DNA from 4 places in the Pseudomonas sp. SCT genome. Region 3 is predicted to be linked to each of the others. Evidence: predicted binding sites of a transcription regulator. Region 3 holds the regulator's gene; each other region holds the start of a gene.
What was found. Region 3 encodes sigma-54, which starts transcription at its own class of promoters, with help from an activator protein. Its sites were predicted from a motif close to ANTGGCATNNANNTTGCTNT; they were not measured.

Region 1 (7,235 bases), on a different contig from region 3:
TTTTGATGGACCCCGGCTCGGAATCGCTTTCGGTATCCACCAGACCGTCGTCGACCCCGTGCAGGAGCGCATCGATCTCGTCTTGCGAGAGCAGGTCTTGAACAGCCATCTGGGCAGCCTTCTATTGCAATACGAAGTTGGTGAACAGCACTTGCTCGACGGCAAGCTTGCCAATTTCCTTCTGTGCCAGCTCCTGCACGCTGGCCGTCGCCTGCTGACGCAGCATCTCTTTGCCGACCGGCGTTTTCAATGCCTCGAAGTCCTGACTGGAGAACAGCATGACCAGGCGATTGCGCAGTAACGGCATATGCACTTTGAGGGCATCCAGCGCAGCCTGATCGCGGGACATCAACGCGATGCTGACCTGCATGTAGCGCTGCCGCCCGTTATGGCTGAAGTTGACCACGAAAGCCGGCATCAGCACTTCGTAGATAGCTGGCTGCTTGCCGGACACGGCTGCCGCCGCTTCCTGCGCCTTGCTGGCATCGAGGTCATCACCTTTACCCATGAAGTACAGCGTGCCGCCGATGGAAAGCCCCACGGCCACTAACATGGCGACCACGATCACGATGATGAGTTTCAACCGCCCCTTGCCTGCCGAAGCCGCTTCCGGCCCGGTTGGCGGCACTGCCGCTGGAGCCTGTTTCTTAGCCATGCCAAATATCCGTCATCAACAGCGTTTAGTTCTGGTTTTCTGAGTTAAGAGCAACAGCTGTGCCAACGCCTCGACACAGCCGCTGTACAAGGCTGCGTTACCGAGCCAACACCGTATCAGGAATCAAAGATTCATATGGCGGGGACTGGTGGTGCCCGACGCCTCGTAGCGACAGGCGGCAGAAAACCGACGCAGCACGCTGCGGCCACGTCGGCGCGAATCGGCGAGCGCCGATCCGACGGTCAAGCGTAGAAGTCGACCAGCCCGCGGTTCCCAGCGCTGCGATTGCCGGCAACCTCGCTGACACCCAGCTGGAGCTCGCCGTCGTCCGCCTCGCCTTCAGCCGAGGAACCACCACGGGAAGATCCACCATCGGCGCCACCCTGCCAGCCGCGGGCGAGCGACTGGTCGGAGACGTTGACGTCCATAAGGTTCATGCCCTGCTGGGTGAACATTTCACGCAAACGCTGCATCTGCCCTTCCAGCGCCTCGCGAACCCCGGCATGCGGACTGAGGAAGGTGACCTGGGCCTGGTCCTTGGTCAGGTCGATGCGCACTTCCATGCGGCCAAGCTCAGCGGGATCGAGCTGGATTTCGGCCGATTTGAGATTCTGGCTGGACAACCACATCACCCGGTCGACCACGGCCTCGCTCCAGCCAGCCTGCTGCATCTGTACCGGCTGACCTGGCACCAGCCCCGGCCGCTGCGCCTGCTGGACCTGCTGCGTGATCGCCTGGCTCAAGGGGTTGAGACGCGCTGCGGCCAGCTCACTGGCGCTGGAAGAGCGGCTTTCCTTGGGACCGTCGACTGCATCCAGGAGATCTTTCCCGGCCAGATCCAAGTCGGTTTCCTCGCTATCAGGCGACTCCTTGCCCGCCAGCAAAACGCTAGCGAAGCCATCATCCACCTCGGTCTTGGCCTGCGCATCGGCGAGCGGATTCTGCAATTGCTGAACTGGCTTCTGCACCCCGGCCGGCATTTCATCCGCGGCCTGCAAGCCGGTGATCAGCGGCTCATCCGCCACCTGCTCGGCTTCTCCTGAAATGAGGCCCGGGGTCAGCGGCAGCCCGACCAACAGCGTTTCAGCCGGCAGTTCCGCGGCAGGCTGAGCCTCGGTTTGCGCTACGAACTGCCCTCCCAACCCCAGCAGCAAAAGGGGATCGAGCTCGGCGCCCGGCAGCTCTTCGGAGGGGGCCTCCGACGGCAACGGATTGCCGCTTTCGGCAACCGCCGGCTTTCCGTCACTGGCGGCTTCGGCAGCCGGTTGCCCACCCTTGTCATCCACTGGCTTGTCACGACTGGTGTCGTTGCGTGCCTGGCGCTCGACCGGCTTGGTCTGGCGTTCCTTCGCATAAACGTCGGAAAAGCTGGAGCTGCCGCTATCCCGCCCCTCGCGTGGCGCGTCGGGAGCCTTGGTCGAAGCCTTGGCACGCGCATCGACTGAAGGAGTTTTGAGTAACAGGTCGGGGGAAACAGCCATGAGGTCATTCCGCTACGGATGGATCGTGGCAGTAGCAGAGCAAGTTTTGGGCCAGGGCGGAAGCAGCATGACCAGCGGTTCAGATCACGCCGATGTGCCTGTAGTTGCACTCAGCAGATCGTCATCAGGCGAACCGAGGCTACAAATGCGTCAGAGATTTGGCCGCTCAACCGTAGCGTTGACGCTCGGCCCGGAACAGGATGCCGATAATGGCGAATTCACGCTCGATGGAGGCAATCAGCGCGGGGGCCAAGGCAAGTTGCTCACCTCGCGCAGCGGTTTCCAGTTCCTGACAAAGCTCCGCCAGGAGCACCGCCCCCATATTGCTGCAACTACCCTTGAAGCTGTGTGCGGCGCGACGCAGAGTTTCCGCCTGCTCGGCCTGATAGGCCTGCCGCAGCAGGCGAACGCGCTCTTCGGAATCGGCAAGGAAGGTATCCAGCAGCGCCGGATATTCACTTTCCATGACGTCCTGCAGCGTGGCCAGCACAGCGCTGTCGAGATGAGTGTTGGACACCGACACCCTCCTGCTTGAAAGCGGCGGATTATGCATCAGGCCGCCAGACGAACTCCACGCTCAGGCCGCGGCCGTCCGACTGCCAGTCGAATCCGTCGCTCAACTGGCGCACCAGATACAGCCCGCGACCACTGAAACGATCACTACCCAGCTGACCCTGCAGCGCTCGCGTCACGTCGAACCCGGCACCGCTATCATCGATGGAAATGCGCAAGCGCCCGCCCTGGCTATCGGTGCTGATGGCCAGTTCCAGATGAACATATCCGTCCGCCAGCGCCTGCAGCCGCTGCTGACGCAGGTCGTAGTAGCGCTGGAAGCCTTCGGCGTCACGTTTCAGTGCCGAATCCAAGCCAAGCACCCCGTGCTCCAACGCATTGGAGTACAGCTCGCCCAGCACTGCGTAGATCGCACCCGCACGCGGGCGCAGCTGGTTGACCTGCAGAAGCAGTTGCAACAGCATCGGTAACGGATTCCCGCTACGCAGACTCTCGGCGCGCAACTCGAGCCGCACCGACCAGTCCATGGGCCGCGAACGATGCGCAGTAGCCGGCGCAACCAGCGGCATTGCCATCGCCTCATCGGTGACCACGACCTCAACCAGGCTGAGGTCGTCGTGCTGCTGACCATGGAAATCCAGCAGCGCCTGCTCGATCTCATCAAAGAGCTGCGCCGGATCGCGATTGGCAGTCAGCGCAGCCAGCAAGCGCTGTTCGCCAAACAGTTCATCGTCGGCGTTGCGACTCTCCACCACGCCATCGGACAGCAATAGCAGTCGGTCGCCGGGTGCCAGCGGGTAATGCTCGAACTTGTCGTCGAGCGCCGCAGCAGAGACCACCCCCAACGGCAGATGCCGCGACACCAGAGCGGTGCGCTGGCCATTGGCACCTATCAGGTAACCATCCGGCAACCCACCGTTCCACACACGCAGGCTGCCCTGCTTGGGATTGATGTCGAGCAACATCGCGCAGCAGAACATTTCCACCGGGAGGATCTGCTTGAGCTTGGCGTTCATCTCACGAAGGATATCGGCGCCGGAGTAGCCCTTGGCGGCCATCCCGTAGAAAGTCTCTGCCAGCGGCATGGCACCAATGGCCGCGGGCAGACCATGCCCGGTGAAATCGCCGAGCAGGACGAACATCTGCCCTGCCGGCGCCTGGGCCGCCAGTAGCAGGTCACCATTGAACAGGGCTTGCGGCGATTGGCGATAACGGATATTCGGCGCGCTCAGGCAACCGGCATGGGCAACCTTGTCGAAGATCGCCTTGGCCGCCCGGTGCTCGGCGAGCAGTTGCTGGTTGCGCCTGGCAATCAGGTCGCGCTGCTCGAGCACCGTCGCCTGGAGTCGGCGCAGGCGGTGCATGGCCTGGATCTTGGCTTCGAGAATGATCGGGTTGTAAGGCTTGGCAATGAAGTCGTCGCCACCTGCTTCCAGGCACTGCACCAGCGCTTCGTTTTCTGTCAGCGAAGTCAGAAAGATGATCGGCACCAGCTCATCACCGGCGAGCTGCTTGATCCGTCGTGCTGCCTCGAAACCGTCCATCACCGGCATCAGGGCATCCATCAGCACCAGCTGTGGCCGCTCCTGCTGGAACAGCTCGACCGCCTCCTGACCATCCGCCGCGGTAAGTACCCGATGTCCCTGCCTGGTAACGATCGTTGAAAGCAGCATTCGATCGACCGGGCTGTCCTCGGCGATCAGAATCGACAGCCGCATGGGCATGTCAGGCAATCACGAACAGTTGTTCGAAGTTGGATACCGAAAGAATCTTGCGAACATCAGGGCTGCAATTGAGCAGACGAATGTCGGCCTCATCGCCGCCGGCGTGGTCACGCAGCAACAGCAGCATGCCCAGCGCGGAGCTGTCCATGTAGGTGGTGCCCTGCAGATTCACCACGTAACGCTGAGGGTTCACGTCCTGACGCTGATAAGCATCGCGGAAGGCCTGATGCGCATTGAAGTCGAAGCGTCCGCTAATGGAAATGGTCAGCTCCTGCCCATCCACCGAAGGCTGCGAGTTAATGGTCATGTGGCACTCCCTGATCCGGAACGTCTTGAGGCCGCGCGCATTGGCAGCCGTCGCTTAAGCGTAGTGACAGCCGTATTCGGGCTGGATGTGCAGCGACCGTACCGGGCCGGATCGAACGTCTATCCAGGGTCGATGGTCGCTGCGTGGAAAACGGGTGAAGATTTATCATTCAAGCTACAACACGGCAAGCACGAATCCGGCCGGATCGCGCCGAAGCATGGCAGGCGTGGTCATAGGTCGCGAGCACGCCCGGCAAGCCGCTGAGCGAATTCGTCGAGCAACTTTTGTTCACGTTTGTCTGCCGCGATGCGCGCCTCGCGCTGATAGCTTTCGATCAGCTTGCTCAGGCCTTCCACGCGCGCATGCTTTTGATGCCACTGTTGACGGACCTTGAGCAGATTGTCGCGATACCAGTTGACGCTGCGCTGCTGCTGGCCGATGGCCGACTCCAGCTGCGACAGAAAACGCTGGTAGTTCATCAGCCACTGACCGGAAACGCCTTGGCTACCCTGCTGCATCCACTGTTGCTGATAATCGCGAAAGTACTGATCGAGCTCGGCGAGTTTGGTTTCAGCCTGCGCGAGCTGCGTCTGCGCCTGCCCCAGCAGGCGCGCGGCATCACGTTCCGCGCGCTCGGCCATTTCGATGACCGGCGCCAGGCGCGCCGCTCGACTGGCCGCCATCGGTTAGCCCGCCTGCCGTGGACTGAAGACCGCAGCCAGTTGCGCGGCACTCTGGTCCAGGTTTTCGCTTTCATCGAGCCCCTGGCGCAGATAGCGGACCATTTCAGCCTGCCGCGCAATCGCCATGTCGGTTTCCGGATCGCCACCCGGCACGTAGGCACCGACGCTGATCAGGTCGCGGCTCTGCTGATAGCGCGACCACAACTGCTTGAAGCGCTGCGAAGCGCGCACGTGATCGGCGCTCACCACCTGCGGCATGACCCGGCTGATGGAGGCCTCGATATCGATGGCCGGGTAGTGGCCTTCCTCGGCCAGCCGGCGCGACAGCACAATGTGCCCGTCAAGGACCCCACGAGCGGCGTCGGCGATCGGGTCCTGCTGGTCATCGCCTTCCGACAGCACGGTATAGAACGCCGTGATGGAACCACCGCCCTGCTCGGCATTGCCGGCGCGCTCGACCAGACTGGGCAGCTTGGCGAACACCGACGGCGGGTATCCCTTGGTCGCCGGGGGTTCACCGATGGCCAGGGCGATCTCACGCTGGGCCTGGGCGTAACGCGTCAGCGAATCCATCAGCAGCAACACGTTCTTGCCCTTGTCGCGAAAATACTCGGCGATTCGTGTGCAATATTGCGCGGCACGCAGCCGCATCAGCGGCGCCTCGTCGGCCGGCGACGCGACTACCACCGAACGCTTGATGCTCTCCTCGCCGAGGATGTTCTCGATGAACTCCTTGACCTCGCGGCCGCGCTCACCAATCAGCCCGACCACGATGATGTCGGCCTCGGTGAAGCGGGTCATCATGCCCAGCAGCACCGACTTGCCGACACCGGTGCCGGCGAACAGACCGAGACGCTGACCGCGCCCGACCGTCAACAGGCCATTGATGCTGCGGATGCCGACATCCAGCGGTTCACTGATCGGATGGCGCTTGAGCGGGTTGATCACCGGCCCATCCATTGGCACCCAGTCCTCGGCCTTCATGCCGCCCTTGCCATCCAGCGCGCGCCCTGCCCCGTCGAGCACGCGACCGAGCATGGACATGCCCATGGGCAGCCGCCCGGTATTGAGCAACGGCACGACCCGTGCGCCAGGTGCGATGCCCGCCAGGCTGCCGACCGGCATCAGATACAGCTTGCCGCTGGAAAAGCCCATCACCTCGGCCTCGACCTCGGTGGGATGATAGCTATCGTCGTTGATCACCAGGCAGCGGCTACCGACTGCCGCGCGCAGGCCTTCCGCCTCGAGCGTGAGGCCGACCATGCGCAACAAGCGTCCTTCCAGCAGCGGCTGGCTGGGCAAATTGATCGCTGCGCGATAAGCCTCGAAACGTTTGGCGAAGCTGACCCGCTCAAGGCGCATCGGAAACATCCAGATCGATCGTCAGATCCGCCGGCGGTGGATGAGTGGCATTTTCGCGCTGTTGCTCGAACAGCTGCTTGATGGCCTGGGTGAGGCGCGTTTCGATGCTGGCATCGATCCGGCTGTGTTCGGTTTCGATATGGCAGCCGCCAGGCAGCAGGCTGCTGTCCTCGAGAATGCGCCAGCTTTCCTCGTGCCGCTCACGCAGTGCCTTGATCAGCTCGAAGTCCTGCGGATTGACGTGAATGCGCACGTTGCTGGCACCCATGGGCAACAGCTTCAGCGCTTCGCGTAGCACTTGGCGGATCTGGCTGGAATCGATCAGCAGATCGCGCTGGATCACTTCGCGCGCCATATGGCTGACCAGCGTGGCCATCGCATGTTCGAGGTTGCGATCCTGATCGGCGATCGGGTCGAGCAATTGACCCATCAGCCGCTCCAGACTTTCCACGCGAGGCGCCAGCGCCGCGTCGGCTTCCTGACGGGCCTTTAGCTGCCCGGCGTGAAAAC
Region 2 (7,235 bases), on a different contig from region 3:
AACAACGATCCATACGCCAGACGCGAAAAAGCCCGCCGTGATGCGGGCTTTTTTGCAATTCGGCCGACTCAGATAGGGCGGCTGCCGTACTTGCTGTCCGGCTTCTTCGGCGGGTCGGCGACCACATTGGGTTCGACTTCCTGCACCTGGCCGCCACGCGCGAGGAATTCTTCCATGGCCCGCGCCAGCGCATCGCGCTCCTTCTGCTTGGCTTCCAGGCTCGGCAGTTCGTCCGGTTCCACGGCCTTGGCCTTGGCCTTCTTGGCCGGCGTAGCGCGCTCGCTGTCGGTGCCTTCGTCGTCGAGGCTGTCGTCGCCATCATCGGCAGCGTTCAGCTCTTCCCCTTCCTCCTCGTCGCTAACGTCCAGATCGTCTTGTTCTAGTTCTTCGTCGCTCATGTTCAACCTCATGGCCTTGCCAAAGCGGAGTAAGTTATAGCCCAGCGATGCGGAAAAACCGACACCGCCAAAAAAAATTCAACTTGCCGTCCCGTGCAGCGTTGCCACTATCTGCCGCGCCCCACCCTGGTCGCGGTGCTCTCCGAGATAGATGCCCTGCCAAGTACCGAGTGCCAGGCGCCCATCACTGACCGGCAGGCTCAACTGACAGCCGAGCAGGCTGGCCTTGAAGTGCGCAGGCAGATCGTCCGGCCCTTCGTAGTCGTGCTCGTAGCCCCCCTCACCCTGCGGCACCAGGCGATTGAAGAAGCGCTCGAAATCGCGCCGCACCGCTGCATCGGCATTCTCGTTGATCGTCAGCGACGCCGAGGTATGCCGCAGCCACAGGTGTAACAGACCGACCCGGCATTGCCGCAGTTCCGGCAGTGCATCTAGCAGTTCATCGGTAATGAGATGGAAGCCGCGTGGCCGCGCTCGCAAGGTGATCAGAGTCTGTTGCCACATGTTCGAGAGGCTCATGTTCAACGGCTGGTCGCGCGCATTCTAGCGTGGCGTAGAAAAAAACAAAGGGCGCCAAAAGGCGCCCTTGTCATGAACCGCGCAATTGTTACTGGCGAGTGAATTCCGGATAGGCTTCCAGACCGCACTCCACCACGTCCACACCCTCGTATTCCTCCTCCTCGCTGACGCGCAGGCCCATCACTGCCTTGATGATGCCCCAGACGATCAGGCTGGCGATGAACACCCAGAGGAAGATCGACACCAGGCCCAGCAGTTGTGCACCGAAGGTGGCATCGGCATTGGTCAGCGGCACGGCCATCAGGCCCCACATGCCGGCGACACCGTGCACGGAGATCGCTCCGACCGGGTCATCAAGCTTGAGCTTGTCCAGACCGAGGATGCTGAACACCACCAGCACACCACCCACACCACCGATCAGGGTCGCTTGCAGCGCGCTCGGGGTCAGCGGCTCTGCAGTGATGGCCACCAGGCCGGCTAGCGCACCGTTGAGGACCATGGTCAGGTCGGACTTGCCAAACAGCAGGCGCGCGGTGATCAGTGCAGCGATCAGGCCGCCAGCAGCACCCATGTTGGTGTTGACGAAGACCTGGGCCACGGCGTTGGCGTCTTCGATGGTGCTCATTTTCAGCTGCGAGCCACCGTTGAAGCCGAACCAACCCATCCAAAGGATGAAGGCACCGAGCGTCGCCATCGGCATGTTGGCGCCGGGAATGGCATTGATCTGGCCGTTCGGGCCGTACTTGCCCTTACGTGCACCGAGCAACAAGACACCCGCCAGAGCTGCAGCCGCGCCAGCCATGTGCACGATGCCGGAGCCGGCGAAGTCGAGGAAGCCAGCCGCGTCGAGGAAACCACCGCCCCACTTCCAGAAGCCCTGAACCGGATAGATGAAGCCGGTCATCACCACGGCGAAGGCGATGAACGCCCACAGCTTCATGCGCTCGGCCACCGCACCGGAGACCACCGACATGCAGGTTGCGGCGAACACGATCTGGAAGAAGAAGTCAGCGCGAGCGGAATAGTAAGGCGCATCCTCACCCCCGGCCGCGACCAGGTCGACTGCATGTTCGTCGCCGATCAGGAAGCCCAGACTCGGGAAAATGCCACCTTCCGGGCTGGAGTACATGATGTAGTAGCCGACCAGCAGGTACATGATCGAAGCCAGCGAGTAGAGCACGATGTTCTTGGTAAGAATCTCGGCGGTGTTCTTCGCCCGGACCAGACCGGCTTCGAGCATGGCAAAACCTGCCGCCATCCACATCACCAGCGCTCCGCAGATCACGAAGTAGAAGGTATCGAGTCCGTACTGGACGGGTATCAATGCAGTGCTATCCATGTGTCACCTCTTGCTGTCGCGCTGTATGCGCTGTTCGGTCCGCAGGCCATCGCATGCTGCATCGAAGGCCTGCACCGCTTTTAGGATTGGCCCCGGCGTTGGCTCCGGGGTGCCCTGAATGGATTACAGGTTGTAGCCACGCTCGTTATGCAGGCTGAGGTCCAGGCCGATGGTTTCCTGCTCCTCGTTGACCCGCAGCCCCATCACCAGATCGATCGCCTTGAGGATCAGGTAGGTGACGATGCCGGTGTACACCACGGTGAACAGCACGCCCTTGAACTGGATCCACAGCTGCAGACCAATGCTCTCCACTTCGCCGAAGCCGCCCAGCATGGGTGCGGCGAAGATGCCGGTAAGCAGCGCACCGACGATGCCGCCAATGCCGTGCACACCGAACGCATCCAGAGAGTCGTCGTAGCCGAGCTTGCGTTTCAGGCTGGTGGCGCAGAAGAAGCAGACCACTCCGGAGACCAGGCCGATGACCAGCGCGCCCATCGGACCGACGGTGCCGGCGGCCGGGGTGATGGCGACCAGACCGGCCACCACGCCGGAGGCGATGCCTAGCGCGCTGGGTTTGCCGTGGCCGATCCACTCGGCGAACATCCAACCCAGCGCCGCGGCTGCAGTAGCGATCTGGGTGACCAGCATGGCCATGCCGGCCGTACCGTTGGCGGCAATGGCCGAGCCTGCGTTGAAGCCAAACCAGCCGACCCAGAGCATCGCGGCACCGACCAGAGTCAGGCCCAGGTTGTGCGGCGCCATTGGCGTGTTCGGGTAACCCTTGCGCTTACCCAGCACCAGGCATGCCACCAGACCGGCGATACCGGCATTGATGTGCACCACGGTGCCGCCGGCGAAGTCGAGCACGCCCCAGTCCCACATCAGGCCGCCGTCGCCGCCCCATACCATGTGTGCGATCGGCGCATAGACCAGCGTGAACCAGACGCCCGTGAACACCAGCATCGCGGAGAACTTCATACGCTCGGCGAAGGCGCCGACGATAAGTGCCGGGGTGATGATGGCGAAGGTCATCTGGAAGGTGATGAAGACGCTTTCAGGGAAGGCGCCGACCAGGCTGTCGGGCGTCAGACCGCTGAGGAAAGCGCGATCCAGACCGCCAACGAAAGAATTGAAGTTGGTGACCCCGGCTTCCATACCCGTGGTGTCGAAAGCGAGGCTGTAGCCATAGACCATCCAGAGGATGCTCATCAGGCCGGTGACGGCGAAGCACTGCATCATCACCGAGAGAATGTTCTTCGAGCGGACCATGCCGCCGTAGAACAGTGCCAGCCCAGGGATGGTCATGAACAGCACCAGCGCAGTGGCCGTCAGCATCCATGCCGTGTCGCCTGAATCCAGCGTTGCCTCCTGCGCCAGGGCCAGGCCTGGACTTATCAGAGACAAAAGGGCTCCTAGCCCTGCGAATCTTCGCAGAGTCATGGTTTTACTCCTGGGGCGTGGGGGTTCGGAGGTGCTGCTTAAATCGCGTCGGTATCGGTTTCGCCGGTACGGATGCGGATGGCCTGTTCCAGGTTGACCACGAAGATCTTGCCGTCACCGATCTTGCCGGTATTGGCGGCCTTGGTGATGGCCTCGATGACGCGATCGAGCTGATCGTCGGCGATGGCTACATCGATCTTCACTTTCGGCAGGAAGTCGACGACGTATTCGGCACCACGGTATAGCTCAGTGTGACCCTTCTGACGACCGAAGCCTTTGACTTCAGTAACGGTGATGCCCTGTACGCCGATTTCCGACAGAGACTCGCGCACGTCGTCCAGCTTGAACGGCTTGATGATGGCAGTGACTAGTTTCATGAAAACTTCTCCCGTTTTAGGTGGACTTGCCCCAGAAGTACGAACCCGGCTCAAGTCTAAGCTCAGTGTCTGGCTCTTGTAACGCTCCGGCTGTACCCGAGCAGCTGACCGACACCACCAACCTCTCCGACAAAGCGTCTCGAATCACCCATGCACCGCAACCCGCTGGTGCATGCGTTGCTGGGGACAAAGCAGAATCGATGCCAGCTTTACGCAAGCCCCAATTTGCAAGGGCTTTTACCCAGAACGGAGGCGGCCGACGGACGGTTGCGCTCAGCCGACGCACCCTAATGGTGCGACTGCGCACCACCCCCTGCTCAGTTTCTGTGCACGACGCGCCAGAAAGCCGCAAAAAACACCGTGCTACACTGCGCCCCGTCCAACGACAGGTGCTTTCAATGTTGCCGCCAAAAGCTTTTCTAGATGCCATCGGCTCCCAGGCCTCGCGCCTGTTCAACGGCGAGACGCCGCTGCCGCGTGGTGAATTCGAAGCCCAGCTCAAGGGCGTGGTGCAGGGCGCGCTGAACAAGCTCGACGTAGTCAGCCGCGATGAGTTCGACAGCCAGATGGTGGTACTCGCCCGTACTCGTACTCGCCTGGAAGCGCTTGAGGCCAAGGTCGCCGAACTGGAAGAAAAGCTCACGCCGCCCGCGCCCTGACAGGTCGGGCCGCGACACGATCAAAGGAGTGATCGAATGTCCCTGGCCATAGTTCATAGCCGCGCGCAGATCGGTGTAGAAGCGCCGCCGGTAACCGTCGAAGCCCACCTGGCCAACGGTCTGCCAGCCCTCGCGCTGGTCGGCCTGCCGGAAACCGCCGTCAAGGAAAGCAAGGACCGCGTGCGCAGCGCCATCCTCACCTCCGGCTTCGACTTCCCGCCGCGCCGCATCACCCTCAATCTTGCGCCCGCCGATTTACCCAAGGATGGCGGTCGTTTCGACCTGGCCATCGCCCTGGGCATTCTCGCAGCCAGCGGTCAGCTGCCCGCCGAGCGCCTCGACAGTCTGGAATGCCTCGGCGAGCTCGCACTCTCCGGTGCCTTGCGTCCGGTTCAGGGCGTGTTGCCGGCAGCCCTTGCCGCCCGGGCTGCCGGACGCGCCTTGCTGGTGCCGCGAGCCAACGCCGAGGAAGCCAGCCTCGCTTCCGGGCTCACCGTCTATGCCGCCGAACACCTGCTCGAGGTCGCTGCGCACTTCAACGGCGTCACACCGCTCGAACCCTATGCCGCCCAAGGCCTGCTGCGGCAGATTCAGCCCTACCCGGACCTGGCTGACGTACAAGGCCAGCAGGCCGCCAAGCGCGGGCTGCTGATTGCCGCGGCTGGTGCTCACAACCTCTTGTTTTCCGGGCCACCTGGCACCGGCAAGACTCTGCTGGCCAGCCGCCTGCCCGGCCTGTTGCCGCCGCTCGACGAACAGGAAGCGCTGGAAGTCGCCGCCATCCATTCGGTGGCCAGCCACAGCCCACTTGAACATTGGCCGCAGCGTCCCTTTCGGCAGCCCCATCACAGTGCATCGGGCCCTGCGCTGGTCGGTGGCGGCAGCCGGCCGCAGCCGGGCGAGATCACTTTGGCGCACCAAGGTGTGCTGTTTCTCGACGAGCTACCGGAGTTCGACCGCAAGGTGCTCGAGGTCCTGCGCGAGCCGCTGGAATCAGGCCATATCGTAATTGCCCGAGCGCGCGACAAGGTGCGCTTTCCGGCGCGCTTCCAGCTCGTGGCGGCGATGAACCCCTGCCCGTGCGGCTATCTCGGCGATCCCAACGGACGCTGCCGCTGCACGCCGGATCAGATCCAGCGTTATCGCAACAAGCTCTCCGGCCCGCTGCTCGACCGCATCGACCTGCATCTGACCGTGGCGCGTGAGGCCACGGCACTCAACGCACCACCGCAAACAGGGCAAAGCAGTGCCGTGCTGGCCGCTCAAGTGGCGCAGGCGCGACAGCTGCAACAGGCTCGCCAGGGCTGTGCCAATGCCTTTCTCGACCTGGCGGGCCTGCGCAGTCATTGCCAGCTGACGGCTGAGGATCAGGCCTGGCTGGAGCGCGCCTGCGAACGCCTGGCGCTGTCGCTGCGCGCCGCGCACCGTCTGCTCAAGGTGGCACGCACTCTCGCCGATTTGGAACAAGCTGCGTGCATCAGTCGCCAGCACCTCGCCGAAGCACTGCAGTACCGGCCCGGCAGCCAGGCCTGAGCCACTCTGGCGCGGGCTCTGGCTCGCGCAAATCGGCCGCGGACAACCGGCGTCCTTCGCGGTCTGTGTTAAGTTGGCTGGCTTTCGCCACAGGCGGCCACTCCCCCAGACACAATCCGAAGGAGCGCAGCATGGAGGCAAAACAGCCCTCGTCTTCCCACCTCAACGCCCCGGTCTTCTATGGCTCGGCGGTTATCATCCTGGCGCTGGTGATCTACAGCGTCGCGTTCCAGAGCCACGCACAAACCCTGTTTGGCGACACCCAGGCCTGGATCATCGCCAACGTCAGCTGGCTCTACATCCTTGCCGTCGCACTCATCCTGCTGATGGTGGTGCTGCTGGCATTCAGTCGCTATGGCGACATCAAGCTCGGCCCGGACCACAGCGAGCCGGACTACAGCGCGCTGACCTGGTTCGCCATGCTGTTCTCCGCCGGCATGGGCATCGGCCTGATGTTCTTCGGCGTCGCCGAACCGGTGATGCACTTCCTCTCGCCGCCGACCGGCGAAGGCGGCACCACGCTCGCCGCGCGCGAGGCGATGAAGATCACCTTCTTCCACTGGGGCCTGCACGCCTGGTCGATCTACGCCATCGTGGCGATGATCCTGGCCTACTTCGCCTACCGCCATGGCCTGCCGCTGACGCTGCGCTCGGCGCTCTATCCACTGATCGGCGAGCGCATCTACGGGCCAATCGGCCATGCCGTGGACATCTTCGCCATCATCGGCACCGTACTCGGGGTCGCCACCTCGCTGGGTCTGGGCGTCACCCAGATCAACACCGGCCTGAACCACCTCTATGGCCTGCCGATCTCGGTGCCGGTGCAGATCGGCCTGATCATCGCCACCACGCTGTTGGCCACGGTTTCGGTGGTTACCGGGCTGGACAAGGGCGTGCGCCGCTTGTCCGAGCTGAACCTGACACTGGCAGCACTGCTGTTGCTGATGGTGCTCGTTGCCGGGCCGACGGT
Region 3 (7,235 bases):
CAGGAAAATGGTCGAGCGCCCGAGGGCCGCCAGCACATCCAGACCGGCGCGCCCCAGCAACGCGACTCGATCCAACAAGGAACGCTTACGCATCGGTGCCTCCCAGCAGATCGTCGGCGTAAGCCGGCGCGGGAAAATGGAACGGCACCGGCCCATCGGCCGAACCCTTCATGAATTGTCGAATACGCGGATTATCCGACTCCATCAATTCGGCCGGCGTGCCTTGCCCGAGCACTTGGGAATCGCCCACCACATAGATGTAATCGGCGATGGAAGCGGTTTCGGCCAGGTCGTGTGACACCACGATACTGGTGATACCCAACGCATCGTTGAGCAACCGGATCAGGCGCACCAGCACGCCCATCGCGATCGGGTCCTGCCCTGCGAAAGGCTCGTCGTACATAAGAATCTGCGGGTCAAGCGCAATCGCCCGTGCGAGCGCGACTCGCCGTTTCATACCACCGGAGAGTTCGTCGGGCATCAGCTCGATGGCGCCGCGCAGGCCAACTGCTTCCAACTTCATCAGCACGATGTCGCGGATCATCTCGTCCGGCAGCTTGGTGTGCACGCGCAGGGGGAAGGCGACGTTTTCGAACACGTCCAGATCGGTAAAAAGTGCGCCGCTCTGAAAGAGCACGCCCATCTGCTTGCGCATGTCGAACAGCTCGCTACGCGAAAGGCTCGGCAGGTTGTTACCGGCTACCCACACCTCACCTCGCGACGGCATCAGCTGAGCGGCGATCAGCCGCAGCAGAGTCGTCTTGCCGCACCCGGACGGCCCCATGATGGCCGTGACCTTCCCTCGCGGGATCGCGATGTCGACATTATTGAAGATACTGCGCTCGCCTCGCATGAAGGTCACTCCCTTCAGCTCGACCGCGTAGTCGTTGCTGGCGCTCATCTGGTCTCCTTGCATGCAGTCTGCGAAACAGACGGTTCCCGTTGGCGCCGGGATACTTTCTGCCTGACCGTTTTCGGGCGCGCACTATAGCACCGCCCCTATGGCCGCCCAACCAATGAGCGTTTCAGCAGATGACTAGCGACACGCCCGTTCAGCCTGGGTTCAGCTGGCAGTGATCAAATCCATCAGCCGCTCCCAGCCTGACCCACCGACATTTTCCATCAGCGGCAGCCCGTTTCTCGCTATAATCCGCGCCTTTTAATCGGACGACCTCGCCAGCCATGAGCCAGAGCAGCCAGTTGATCGAAACCGCGCAACGCACCATCCGCCTGGAAATCGAGGCAGTTGAACAGCTGAACGCCAGAATCGACGCAAGCTTCGTCAGCGCATGCGAACTGATCCTGGCGTGCAAAGGCCGTGTGGTCGTGGTTGGTATGGGCAAATCCGGGCACATCGGCCGCAAGATCGCCGCGACCCTGGCCAGCACCGGCACCGCCGCCTTTTTCGTGCACCCGGCCGAAGCCAGCCATGGCGACATGGGCATGATCACGCAGGATGATGTGGTGCTGGCCCTGTCCAATTCCGGCACTACCAGCGAGATCGTCACCCTGCTGCCGCTGATCAAGCGCCTCGGCATCACGCTGATCAGCATGACCGGCAATCCCAACTCGGTACTGGCCAAGGCCGCTGCGGTAAATCTGGATGCCAGCGTCAGCATCGAAGCCTGCCCCCTCAATCTGGCACCGACCTCATCCACTACCGCGAGCCTGGTACTGGGCGATGCACTGGCCATCGCGCTGCTGGAAGCCCGCGGTTTCACCGCCGAAGATTTTGCCTTTTCCCACCCAGGCGGCGCGCTGGGCCGCCGGCTGCTGCTCAAGGTCGAGCATGTGATGCACACAGGCGAGCGCCTGCCCAGAGTGCCGCGCGGGACCTCGCTACGCGACGCCCTGCTGGAGATGACGCAAAAAGGTCTGGGCATGACCGTTATCGTCGAAACGGACGGACGGCTGGCTGGAATCTTCACCGACGGCGATCTACGCCGCGCGCTGGACAAGGGCGTGGATGTACGCCAGACCAGCATCGACGAGGTCATGACCGTTCACGGCAAGACTGCCAACGCGGAAATGCTTGCTGCCGAGGCGCTGAAGATCATGGAAGACCACAAGATCAGTTCACTGGTGGTGATCGACGATAGCGAGCTGCCGGTCGGCGCGCTGAACATGCACGACCTGCTGCGCGCGGGGGTGATGTAATGCACGAGCACCTGCTGCAACGCGCCCGCGACATCCGCCTGGCGATCTTCGATGTGGATGGCGTTCTGACCGACGGTCGCCTGTATTTTCTTACCGACGGTAGCGAGTTCAAAACCTTCAACACGCTGGATGGCCATGGCATCAAGATGCTGATCAATTCCGGCGTACGCACCGCAATCATCAGCGGCCGTAATACGCCGGTAGTGGAACGTCGCGCGCAGAATCTGGGCATCCAACATCTTTACCAGGGCCGCGAAGACAAGCTGGTCGTGCTCGACGAGCTGCTCGCCGAACTTGGCCTGAGCTACTCTGAGGTGGCTTATCTCGGCGACGATTTGCCGGACCTGCCCGTGATACGCCGTGTCGGCCTCGGCATGGCAGTCGCCAGCGCCGACTCGTTCGTCCGTGAGCATTCGCACGGTGTAACGCAAGCACGCGGCGGTGAAGGTGCGGCGCGCGAGTTCTGCGAGCTGATCATGCGCGCCCAGGGCACCCTGGCCGCCGCGCAAAACGCTTATCTGTAGAGGTCTGGATGCTTCGCAAACTGCGCTTCGCCGCCCTGCTGACCTTGATCGCTGCGCTGTTGGTAGCGATCGGCTACTGGAATATCCGTCCGGAAAGCTTCATGCAACAGCCTCCGGCCGCCACTGCCGAGACGCCTGATGTCGATTTCTACGTGATCAACTCGCGCACGGTGCAGTACCAGCCCGACGGCAAGCGCAACTACGAACTGACGGCAGACAAGCTCGAGCACATCAAGGCCAGCGATGTCAGCCTGCTGACCAAGCCCGACCTGATGTCCTATCGCGATACCGAACAGCCCTGGCACGTGCGCAGCGAGCGCGGCGAAGTATCGGCCGAGGGCGACGAGGTCCTGCTGATCGACAAGGTTCGGGTCGAGCGCACTGATGCCAAAGGCCGCCCGACGATCCTTACCACCAGCCGCCTGACGGTGTGGCCGGACAAGGATTATGCCGAGACCAACCAAGCCGTTAGAATCGAGGCCGCCAACGGCGTGACCACCGCAACCGGCATGAAAGCGTACATGGATGACGGCAGGATGCTCCTGCTGTCCAACGTAAGAGGCCAGCATGAGCTGCGTTAAGACTCTCCCCCTCCTGCTCGGTTTGAGCGCCTTCTGGCTCGGCGCCAGCGCCTGGGCGCTTCCCGAGGATCGTGAACAGCCAATCCGCGTACAGGCCGACTCCGCCGAACTCGACGACCGACAGGGCGTAGCGGTATATCGCGGCGACGTGGTCATCACCCAGGGCACGATGAAGATCACCGGTGACACGGTGACCATCACCCAGGATGGCAATGGCGATGTCGAGGTCTTCACTTCCATCGGCAAGCCGGCCTATTACGAGCAGAAACCGGCGGTGGACAAGGAGATCGTCACGGCCTACGGCCTGACCATCCAGTACTTCGCCACCAATGAGCGCATCGTCCTCATCGACCAGGCCAAGGTCGTTCAGGAAGGCAACACCTTCGAAGGCGAAAAGATTGTCTATGACACCCGTCGCCAGATCGTCAATGCCGGTCGCGCCACCAATGCCGATGTGACCACGCCGCGCCCGCGCGTCGACATGGTGATCCAGCCGCGCAAACGCGACCAAGCCACGGAGCAGCCGGAGTAATGGCCGTTCTCAAAGCCCAGCATCTGGCCAAGAGCTACAAGAGTCGTCAGGTCGTGCGCGACGTCAGCCTGTCCATCGAGAGCGGGCAGATCGTTGGCCTGCTCGGCCCGAATGGCGCTGGCAAGACCACCTGCTTCTACATGATCGTCGGCCTGGTGAATGCCGATCAGGGCCGCGTGCTGATCGATCAGAACGACGTCACCCACCTGCCGATGCACGGCCGCGCGCGCGCCGGCATTGGCTACCTGCCGCAGGAAGCGTCGATCTTTCGCAAACTCTCGGTGGCCGACAACATCATGGCCATTCTCGAGACACGCAAAGACCTGGACCGCAGCGGCCGCCAGCAGGCGCTGGAAGGCCTGCTGCAGGAGTTCCACATCAACCATATCCGTGACAGCCTCGGCATGAGCCTGTCCGGCGGCGAGCGCCGCCGGGTGGAGATCGCCCGCGCCCTGGCTACCGCGCCGAAGTTCATCCTGCTTGATGAGCCCTTCGCTGGCGTGGACCCGATCTCGGTGGGCGATATCAAACAGATCATCCATCACCTCAAGGCCAAGGGCATCGGCGTGCTGATCACCGATCACAATGTCCGTGAAACGCTGGATATCTGCGAAACCGCCTACATCGTCAATGACGGGCAACTGATCGCCGAAGGCGATGCACAGACCATCCTCAGCAACCAGCTGGTCAAGGAAGTCTACCTGGGCCACGAATTCCGGCTGTAACGCGGATTTTTTGCTCGGCTCGGCAAATCGGCTCTAGGCAAAGGCTTCGTCGGCAGGCATATAATTTGCTTTCGCCGGCGCCCCAGGCGCGGCATGTCGGAATGGGCGCGGTTGCGCCGGCATACAAGGTTCGAAGTCCTCTGCCATGAAACCATCGCTAGTCCTGAAGATGGGCCAGCAGCTGACGATGACACCGCAGCTGCAACAGGCCATACGGCTCCTCCAGCTATCCACCCTCGATCTACAACAGGAGATCCAGGAGGCGCTGGATTCCAATCCCATGCTCGAGCGCGAAGAAGACGGCGACGACTTCGACAGCTCCGACCCCATGGCCGAAGCTGCCGATCGGCCGGGTGACACCGGCACCGAGAAAAGCAGCAGCCAGGAAAGCACTTACGAGGAGCCCTCGCACAGCGGCGAAAGTGCGGACGATGGCGACTGGGGCGAGCGAATCCCCAGCGAGCTTCCGGTCGACACGGCCTGGGAAGACATCTACCAGACCAGCGCCAGCAGCCTGCCCAGCAACGATGACGACGAGTGGGACTTCACCAGCCGCACATCCAACGGCATCAGCCTGCAGAGCCATTTGCTGTGGCAGCTCAACCTGGCACCGATGAGCGACACCGACCGCCTGATCGCGACCACACTGATCGACTGCATCAACGATCAGGGCTATCTCGAGGAGACACTGCAGGAAATCGTCGACTCCTTCGACCCGGAGCTGGAAATCGAACTCGATGAGGTCGAGGTCGTCCTGCGTCGCATTCAGCAGTTCGAACCGGCCGGCATCGGCGCGCGTGATTTGCGCGAATGCCTGCTACTGCAACTGCGTCAGCTATCCGAAAGAACGCCCTGGCTGAGCGAGGCCCAGCGTCTGGTCAGCGACTACCTGGATATCCTGGGCAGCCGCGACTACAGCCTGCTGATGCGCCGGATGAAGCTCAAGGAAGACGAACTGCGCCAGGTCATCGAGCTGATCCAGAGCTTGAACCCCCGCCCCGGCTCGCAGATCGAGGCGAGCGAACCGGAATACGTGGTGCCTGACGTAATCGTACGCAAGCACAATGACCGCTGGCTGGTCGAGCTGAATCAGGAAGCCATGCCGCGTCTGCGGGTCAACGCGCAATACGCAGGCTTCGTCAAACGCGCCGACTCCAGCGCCGACAACACCTTCATGCGCAATCAGCTGCAGGAGGCGCGCTGGTTCATCAAGAGCCTGCTCAGCCGCAACGAAACCCTGATGAAGGTCGCCACCCAGATCGTCGAGCATCAGCGCGCCTTTCTCGAGCACGGTGACGAGGCAATGAAGCCGCTGGTGCTGCATGATATTGCCGAAGCGGTAGGCATGCATGAGTCGACCATTTCCCGTGTGACGACGCAGAAATACATGCACACGCCGCGCGGCATCTACGAACTCAAATACTTCTTCTCCAGCCACGTCAGCACTGCCGAAGGCGGCGAATGTTCGTCCACTGCGATCCGCGCGATCATCAAAAAGCTGGTCGCCGCGGAAAACCAGAAAAAGCCGTTGAGTGACAGCAAGATCGCTGGTTTACTGGAGGCGCAGGGCATCCAGGTGGCCCGCCGTACAGTTGCGAAATACCGTGAGTCACTCGGTATCGCACCGTCCAGCGAGCGCAAGCGTTTGCTGTGATCGGCCCCTGGTCGAACTGTATCGGCGGCAGGCCTACCACCCTGCTCTTCGCTCAAGGCAAAGGAGATAGCAGTATGCAAGTCAACATCAGCGGTGTTCATCTGGAAGTAACCGACGCCCTGCGTGACTACATCGAGGAGAAATTCGACCGGCTTGCTCGCCACTTCGACCGCATCATCAGTGTTCAGGTGATCCTGCAGGTCGAGAAGCTCAAGCAGAAAGCCGAAGCGACCCTGCACGTCGCCGGCCGCGAAGTCGTGGCCATTGCCGATCACGAAGACATGTACGCTGCCGTCGACCTGCTGGTCGACAAGCTCGATCGCCAACTGATCAAGCACAAGGAGAAGCAGCTAGACCACACTCAGGGCGCTGTCACCCGCTGACTTCAATATGATCCGACTCGAAAACATCCTCACCCCCGGACGTTCCCTGGTGAACGTCCCGGGCGGTAGCAAGAAACGCGTCCTGGAGCAGATCGCCAAGGTGATCGCCCAGGACCTTATCGATCTCGATTCCCAGACCATTTTCGAAAGCCTGATCGCCCGGGAAAAACTCGGCTCGACCGGGTTTGGTAACGGCATCGCCATTCCGCATTGCCGCATGGTCGGCTGCAGCGCGCCGCTCAGCGCCGTTCTGCGCCTGGAAACCCCCGTGGATTTCGATGCCATCGACGGCGCACCGGTGGACTTGCTGTTCGTTCTACTGGTACCTCAAGCGGCGACCGACGAGCACCTGGAGCTGCTGCGCCAGATCGCCAGCATGCTCGACCGCGAGGACGTACGCCAAAGGCTGCGCGAGGCGTCAACCAACCAAAGCCTCTATCAGGTCGTAGTCGACGTGCAGAACGGGGCCTGACGAAATGGGCAATCGATGCGGCTGATCATCGTAAGTGGGCGCTCGGGCTCGGGTAAAAGCACCGCGCTGAACGTGCTCGAAGACAACGGCTTCTACTGCATCGACAACCTGCCTGCCGGGCTGCTGCCGGAGCTTGCCGAGCGTGCCCTGTTGCATACCGAGCTACTGCACCCGCAGGTCGCCGTATCGATCGATGCGCGCAACCTG
Region 4 (7,235 bases), on a different contig from region 3:
ACCCTGCTCGCCATCTACTGGCAGGCCTTGCGCCTGTTGCTCAAGCGCACCCCGATCTTTGCCCATCAGCCCGCCACGGCCCCCTACGGAGTGGCCGTCACTCACACATCCGGAGCCCGCCATGAAGAGTCCTAGCCTGACTGTCAAAGCCCATCCGCTGGCCGGCAAGGGGTTGGCCAGCGGCCTGTTGCGCCGCATGGTACTGCGCCAGCTGGAAAAGCTGCGCCACGGCCAGCTGACCTTGCGTTTCGGCGGCGAGTGCCAGCTGTTCGGCGACCTGGCCAGTCCGCTGCAGGCTGAGATCCATATCCTCGATAGTGCAGCCTGGGGTCTGATCGCCGCCCGCGGCTCGATCGGCGCCGGCGAGGCCTACATTCATGGCTACTGGCACAGCCCGGAGCTGACCGCGGTGATCCGCCTGTTCGTCGCCAACCTGGATGTGCTGGATAGCATCGAGCGTGGCAGCCTGGCGCTGTTCGGCCAGCCGGTGATCAAGGCGCTGCACTGGCTCAACCGCAACACCCGCGCCGGCTCGCAACGCAATATCGCCGCGCATTACGACCTCGGCAACGAGCTGTTCGAGCAGTTTCTCGACCCGACCATGATGTACTCGGCGGCGATGTTCACCAGCCCCGAACAGGACCTGGAACAGGCCCAGCTGAACAAGCTCGAGCGCATCTGCGAAAAGCTGGACCTGCAACCCGATGACCATCTGCTGGAAATCGGCACCGGCTGGGGCAGCATGGCGCTCTATGCCGCGGCCCGCTATGGCTGCCGCGTGACCACCACCACGCTGTCGCGCGAGCAGTTCGCCTATACCCAGCAACGCATCGAAAAGCAGGGCCTGCAGGACCGCATCACGCTGCTGCTCAAGGATTACCGCGACCTCGAGGGCCAGTTCGACAAGCTGGTCTCCATCGAGATGATCGAGGCGGTCGGCCATGACTTCCTGCCGACCTATTTCCGTCAGTGCTCGCGCCTGCTCAAGGACGACGGCCTGATGCTGCTGCAGGCCATCACCATCCGCGACCAGCGCTACGAACAGGCGCGGCGCAACGTCGACTTCATCCAGCGCTACATCTTCCCCGGCGGTGCACTGCCGTCACTGCAACGGATGCTCAACGTGGCCTCGCAGGATACCGACATGAACCTGCTGCACATGGAGGACTTCGGCGAGCACTACGCACGCACCCTGCGGCTGTGGCACGAGAACTTCCGGCGCGCGCGCAGCGAGCTGGAGCGCCACGGCTATGACGACTATTTCTACCGGCTCTGGGAGTTCTACCTGTGCTACTGCGAAGGCGGCTTCATCGAGCGCGCCATCGGCACCGCACAGCTGTTGCTGGCCAAACCTGACGCTCGTCGGAAACCGTTGTACGCCGGATCAAGCGGCTCGAACGGCAACCGATAACAGCCATGCGCAATTTTATCCGGAGCACTCCATGAACACCGAAAGCGTCACGCTGCAAGCGCATTACCTTAAGGCCGATCGCATCATGCTCGGTGTCATCTGGTTTCTGGTGGCCTATTCCTTCGCGATTGCAGCGTTCTATGGCAACTGGGCACAGGCATTCGTCATTGGCGGGCTGACGGCTGTCGCGGTGACGACGCTGCATATGCTGATACCCGGCCAGCGCCTGCTGCGCTGCGTGATCGGTGCCGCATTCATGGTGCTTGCTGCGCTGCATATCAACCAGGCACACGGCATGCTGGAAATGCACTTCGGCATATTCGCCCTGCTGGCCTTCCTGGTGTACTACCGCGACTGGCTGCCGATCGTGGTTGCGGCGGCGACCATCGCCGTGCATCACCTGAGCTTTTTCGCCCTGCAGCAACAGGGCGCCGGCGTGTTTCTGATTCCCGATGGCAACTGGGGCGAGGTGTTCCTGCACGCGTTCTACGTGGTACTGGAAAGCGCGATCCTGATCTACCTGGCGATTCGCGCCAACGCCGAGGCTCGTGAAGGCGAGGCGTTGCTCGGCGCGGCCGCGGCCATCACGGCGCACCCCGAACGCATCGACCTGAGCTATCGCAGCAAGGCCTCTGGCCCGGTCACCCAGCGTTTCAATCACCTGCTCGATCAGCTGGGCGAACTGGTCGGCGCTGTGGTTCGTGACACCGCCGGCCTGGGCGGCACGGCTGCCAACCTCAGCGAAGCCACGCGGCAGATGCGCGACGGTGCGAGCCGACAGCTCGACGAAACCGCTTACATGGTCGACGCCATGCAGCAGATGACCGTGGCCATCGACGATGTCGCCGGCCACGCCGATCGTGCCGCCCAGGCGGCGCAGGGCGCCAGCCAGAAGGCCGGTGAAGGCCGCAATGCCGTGAGCGGCGTGCGCAGCGAGATCGGCACCCTCGCCGAGCACATCGAAGGCACCGATCGTCTGGTGCAGGATCTGGCCGCGCAATCGGAGCAGATCGACCGGGTGCTGGAAGTGATCCGCACCATCGCCGACCAGACCAACCTGCTCGCCCTCAACGCAGCCATCGAAGCCGCGCGGGCTGGCGAGCAGGGTCGCGGCTTCGCTGTGGTCGCCGACGAGGTGCGCAATCTGGCGCAGAAGACTGCCGCCTCCACCACCGAGATCCAGGGCATCATCAGCCGTCTGCAGCAGGGCAGCCGCAAGGCTACCGAGGCGATGCAGAACAGCCGTGACAGTGTCGGTCGCTGCGTCGGCAGCAGCCAGCAGACCACTGCGCTGCTGGACGCCATCGCCAGCGAGATCGAGGCGATCAGCCAGATGAACGAGATGATTGCGGCGGCGACCCACGAACAGACTGCCGTTTCGGCCGATATGGGCCGCCACCTGCAGAGCGTTCAGCAGGTTGCCGAACGCAACGCCGGTGACGCCAACCAGCTGGACAACGACGGCCGGCAGCTGCATGAGCTGGCAGACCGCCTGGGCGGCCTGAGCGGGCGTTTTACCGTCTAGCGATAAGGCGGGCCAGGCTTCAGCGCCGCCCGCCGCTTCCAACCGAATGCCCCATGTAGCGGGCGCTGGGCTGCTCGAAAGCTGCGCACACCGCAGCCACCAGCAGCCGGGCATGGGGCGGTATCACCAGGCCGTCGTCGCTCAGCACGATCACGCCATCGAGATGCAATTGCCGCAGCGCTGGCCAGTGCCGGGCGTAGTGCTGCCGAGCATCCACACCGCTGTGCAGCGCCAGCGCGTCGAAATCCAGCTCGAACGTGCAGAGCAGACGCTCGCACAGCAAACGCTGCAGTTGATCGACATGACTGGCGTGCAGGCCGCAAACAGTTGGCAACTGCCCCTGATCGAGGGCCAGCTGATAAGCCTGCACCGTAGCGGCGTTCTGCGAGTACAGCCCGCCGACGCGGCTGATGGCACCGGCACCCAGGCCAAGGTGATCGCAGGCGCCCTGCAGCGTGTAGCCAACGATGTCGTGGTGCAGCGCGCCGATCTCCTGAGCCATGGCCAGGTCATCGTGGGGCAGGACGAACTTGCCCAGCCCGATATAGCGATAACCCGCGGCGCTCAGCTGTTCGACACCGTGGCGGTACATCGCCAGGGTATCCGCCGCCGAAGCCAGCCCCAGACGCCCTGTGGCGGTCGAGCCCGCTGGAGCGACGTCGCGGTAATCGAACATCGTTACCTGATCGGGTGCCAGCTCGATGATCGAAGCCAGCTTGCGCGCGAAGCTCGCCGGGGTCTGCCAGGACCTGCCGTAGCCGAGATCGAGATTCACCGAGCGGTAATGCAGCGTATGGGCTGCCTCGATCACTGCACGAATCCGCGCCGAGCTGCGGAAGTACTCCACGGTGCAACCGTCATCGGCGCGCAGATCCGGCACGCTCACGCTGAGCTGATTGAACCCCAGTTCGTGCAGTGCGCCGATCAGTGGCCAGTCGACATGGGCGAGTTCGACCTCGGCGGTGAAACTGGCGGCACCGGGTTCGGCGAAATGGAAGCGCGACTTGAGCAAGCCCAGCAGATGTCGCAGGTTGTCGATGCTCAGGGAGCCGACGCTCAGGTGCAATTGCTCGACGACTTGCAGCGGGCCGGTATGGCAGCCGAGTTGTTCGATCTCGCGCTCCAGGCGCACCAGGTAGGCCGCAACCTCTTCTGCCTGCAAGCGGGCACCGCCCGGCAGCTGCAGCGAAAGGGAAAGCGCACGTCCAGCCCGACGGCTTTCACGCAGCGCCCGCAGCAGATCCAGCGGCGCGAGACGATCATAGAAATCGACCGCAGCCGGGTAGCTGCAATGCAGCTGCCCGATGCGTCCGTAGCGTTGTACCAGGGCGTCGTCCCAGTTCACTGAGCCAAGCATAAGAGCCTCCCGGCATCGAATATCGCTTTAGCGGGCATCATCCGCGAGCTGCCGCGGACGGCTTTGACGCCAGTCAAGTAGGTGACAGATGGGACGTGCAGCCGGCTGGATGGTAGTAGTTCCTCACAAACAAGACCTCCGCCTGGACAGCCAGGTGGATTTTGCGCGATGGCCAAGCGGTGGTATTGATGAGCGGTCGCCAAGCAACCGGAGCCGCCCGTGATCCCAGCCTCTCTGCTTTCTTCCATGCGCTCAGCGCGCCATGTCGTGGTATTCACCGGCGCCGGCGTTTCCGCCGAGAGCGGCATCCCGACCTTCCGCGACGCGTTGACCGGCTTGTGGGAGCGTTTCGACGCCAGCGAGCTGGCCACGGCTGACGCCTTTCGCCGCGATCCGGCGCTGGTCTGGGGCTGGTACGAGTGGCGGCGCATGCGCGTATTGCAGGCGCAACCGAACCCTGCTCACCTGGCCATCGCCGAGCTGGCGCGCCACGTGCCGCAGCTGACACTGATCACGCAGAACGTCGATGACCTGCACGAGCGCGCCGGCAGCCAGGACGTCATCCACCTGCACGGCAGCCTGCACCGACCGCGCTGTTTCGCCTGCGCCCGCGAGCCTGCCGAGCCGCTCCCCGCGCCGGACGAACCGGAAGGCGGGCGTCGCCTCGAACCGCCGCGCTGCAGTCACTGTGGCGGACGGCTGCGGCCCGGCGTGGTGTGGTTCGGTGAAAGCCTGCCGGTCGCCGCACTGAATGCCGCGTTTCAGGCGGCTGGCGAATGCGATCTGCTGCTGTCCGTCGGCACCTCTGGGGTGGTCTATCCCGCGGCCGAGGTGCCGCACCGGGCGCGTGACGCCGGAGCCACCGTGGTGCACGTCAACCCACAGGGCGAGCCGACTGCCGGCAACCGCGAGTACCTGATCGCCCTGCCCGCCGGCGAGGCACTGCCCGAATTGCTCCGAGCGGCGTTTGGCGCCTGACGCCGAGACAATCTGCTCCCTGCCTCGGGGACCTGATCGCCCCAAAGCGGGGAGCGCGATTGCATCGCCGCACTGTTCTGGTTCAAGCCTGCCGCGCTCAGGTCGCAGTGACGGACGCTGATTCGCTCAGCATCCCGGCAAGCAACATCGCGTAACGCCGCGCAATCGCGCGACTTACAGCCGCAAATACACGCTAACGGACAAGCTGGCATACAACCTGCAATCACCCTGGCAACACCTGCCGCCTCGCGGCAGGACGTCCCAGACGGTCAGCGGCGACCGTCAAGCCAAGCGGCGCGGGACCGGGTGTAGCAGGCAACGAGGCCTGATCGACCACCCCACACACCACTAATTACCAGGCAAAGGCGCCTGGAGCTGATACCAGCTCCAGGCGCCTTTTTGCGTTTTGCCGGCCCAGTGCCGCAGCAGCTCGACTGAGGAAAGGCCATGAGTTCTACCGTCACTCCGCTCACGCACGAAAAACTGGTCATCGTCGGCAACGGCATGGTCGGTCACCACTGCATCGAACAGTTGATCGAGCGCGGCGCCCTCACCCGCTACGAGCTTCATGTGTTCGGCGAGGAGCGCCAGCGCGCCTATGACCGCGTGCACCTGTCCGAATACTTCGGCGGTCGCGACGCCGAGTCGCTGGCCATGTGCGAGGCCGACTACTACGCCAGCCACGGCGTCTACACCCATTTGGGCGTGCAGGTGCTGGGCATCGACCGCGAGCGCAAGGAGGTCATCACCAGCGCCGGCCGTCAGCCCTACGATCAGTTGATCCTAGCCACCGGTTCCTACCCCTTCGTGCCGCCGATCACCGGTGCCGAAGGCAGTGCGCGCCTGGTCTACCGCACCCTTGATGATCTCGACGCCATCCGCGCCGCCGCGACCAATGCCCGTCGCGGTGTGGTGGTCGGCGGCGGTCTGCTCGGCCTGGAAGCAGCCAACGCGCTGAAGTCGCTCGGCCTGGAAGCCCATGTCGTCGAATTCGCCCCGCGCCTCATGCCGGTGCAGCTGGACGGCGAAGGCGGCGCGGCATTGAAGGCGCGCATCGAGTCGCTCGGCGTTGGCGTGCATCTGTCGCGCGCCACCCAGGAGATCGTTGCCGGCGAGGATTACGCCTGGCGGATGAACTTCACCGACGGCGAATTCCTCGAAACCGACCTGATCGTGTTCTCCGCCGGCATCCGCCCGCAGGACGCCCTTGGCCGTGTCGCGGAGCTGGAGATTGCCCAGCGCGGCGGCATCGTCATCGACAGCGAATGCCGCACCTCGGACCCGGCAATCTTCGCCATCGGTGAATGCGCCAGCTGGAACGGCAGCGTGTTCGGCCTGGTCGCCCCCGGCTACAGCATGGCGCGCAGCGTCGCCGCGCAGCTGGCCGAGGAACCGCACGAGCCCTTCTACGGCGCCGACATGTCGACCAAGCTCAAGCTGCTCGGCGTCGACGTCGGTTCCATCGGCGATGCCCACGGCGCCACGCCCGGCTCGCGCAGTTACCGTTTCATCGACGAGGCCAGCGCCAGCTACCGTCGACTGGTGGTATCCGCCGATGGCAAGACCGTGCTCGGCGCGGTACTGGTCGGTGACAACAGCTACTACGACACCCTGCTGCAGTACGCACAGAACGGCATCAAGCTGCCGGCCGACCCGTCCGGGCTGATCCTGCCGCAGACCGAGGGCGCTCCGACCCTTGGCCCAGACGCCCTGCCGGCCAGCGCGACCATCTGCTCCTGCCACAACGTCAGCAAAGGCGCGGTGTGCTGCCAGGTCGATGCCGGCGTCACCGATCTCGGCGAACTCAAGGCCGCGACCAAGGCGGCCACCGGCTGCGGTGGCTGCAATGCCCTGCTCAAGCTGGTGTTCGATGCCGAGCTGGCGGCGCGTGGCGTGGCGGTGGACAAGAGCCTGTGCGAGCACTTCGCCTACACCCGCCAGGAGCTCTACGGCATCGTCCGCGT

Region 1: the regulator sigma-54 is predicted to act here: its motif matches at 2,173-2,192, upstream of BHD08_RS07965 (flagellar hook-length control protein FliK).
Region 2: the regulator sigma-54 is predicted to act here: its motif matches at 4,262-4,281, upstream of glnK (P-II family nitrogen regulator).
Region 4: the regulator sigma-54 is predicted to act here: its motif matches at 5,476-5,495, upstream of nirB (nitrite reductase large subunit NirB).

What each region holds. Positions count from the first base shown of each region.
Region 1 covers NZ_BDJA01000002.1:714,434-721,668, reverse strand. The annotation lists gene fliM (flagellar motor switch protein FliM) at 1-109, opposite strand, end outside; gene fliL (flagellar basal body-associated protein FliL) at 122-655, opposite strand; gene BHD08_RS07965 (flagellar hook-length control protein FliK) at 898-2,136, opposite strand; gene BHD08_RS07960 (Hpt domain-containing protein) at 2,303-2,653, opposite strand; gene BHD08_RS07955 (fused response regulator/phosphatase) at 2,682-4,373, opposite strand; gene BHD08_RS07950 (STAS domain-containing protein) at 4,375-4,680, opposite strand; gene fliJ (flagellar export protein FliJ) at 4,911-5,363, opposite strand; gene fliI (flagellar protein export ATPase FliI) at 5,367-6,725, opposite strand; gene fliH (flagellar assembly protein FliH) at 6,715-7,235, opposite strand, start outside.
Region 2 covers NZ_BDJA01000004.1:140,088-147,322, forward strand. The annotation lists gene BHD08_RS11765 (HAD family hydrolase) at 1-1, shown strand, start outside; gene sutA (transcriptional regulator SutA) at 69-398, opposite strand; gene BHD08_RS11775 (secondary thiamine-phosphate synthase enzyme YjbQ) at 477-902, opposite strand; gene BHD08_RS11780 (ammonium transporter) at 1,006-2,256, opposite strand; gene BHD08_RS11785 (ammonium transporter) at 2,380-3,696, opposite strand; gene glnK (P-II family nitrogen regulator) at 3,735-4,073, opposite strand; gene BHD08_RS11795 (accessory factor UbiK family protein) at 4,472-4,732, shown strand; gene BHD08_RS11800 (YifB family Mg chelatase-like AAA ATPase) at 4,769-6,265, shown strand; gene betT (choline BCCT transporter BetT) at 6,397-7,235, shown strand, end outside.
Region 3 covers NZ_BDJA01000006.1:251,791-259,025, forward strand. The annotation lists gene mlaE (lipid asymmetry maintenance ABC transporter permease subunit MlaE) at 1-93, opposite strand, end outside; gene BHD08_RS16625 (ATP-binding cassette domain-containing protein) at 86-901, opposite strand; gene BHD08_RS16630 (KpsF/GutQ family sugar-phosphate isomerase) at 1,183-2,157, shown strand; gene BHD08_RS16635 (HAD family hydrolase) at 2,157-2,681, shown strand; gene lptC (LPS export ABC transporter periplasmic protein LptC) at 2,690-3,262, shown strand; gene lptA (lipopolysaccharide transport periplasmic protein LptA) at 3,249-3,794, shown strand; gene lptB (LPS export ABC transporter ATP-binding protein) at 3,794-4,519, shown strand; gene BHD08_RS16655 (RNA polymerase factor sigma-54) at 4,665-6,173, shown strand; gene hpf (ribosome hibernation-promoting factor, HPF/YfiA family) at 6,248-6,556, shown strand; gene ptsN (PTS IIA-like nitrogen regulatory protein PtsN) at 6,564-7,028, shown strand; gene rapZ (RNase adapter RapZ) at 7,044-7,235, shown strand, end outside.
Region 4 covers NZ_BDJA01000003.1:243,264-250,498, forward strand. The annotation lists gene BHD08_RS09700 (DUF1365 domain-containing protein) at 1-135, shown strand, start outside; gene BHD08_RS09705 (cyclopropane-fatty-acyl-phospholipid synthase family protein) at 122-1,411, shown strand; gene BHD08_RS09710 (methyl-accepting chemotaxis protein) at 1,443-2,936, shown strand; gene BHD08_RS09715 (coproporphyrinogen III oxidase) at 2,956-4,293, opposite strand; gene BHD08_RS09720 (NAD-dependent deacylase) at 4,513-5,271, shown strand; gene nirB (nitrite reductase large subunit NirB) at 5,719-7,235, shown strand, end outside.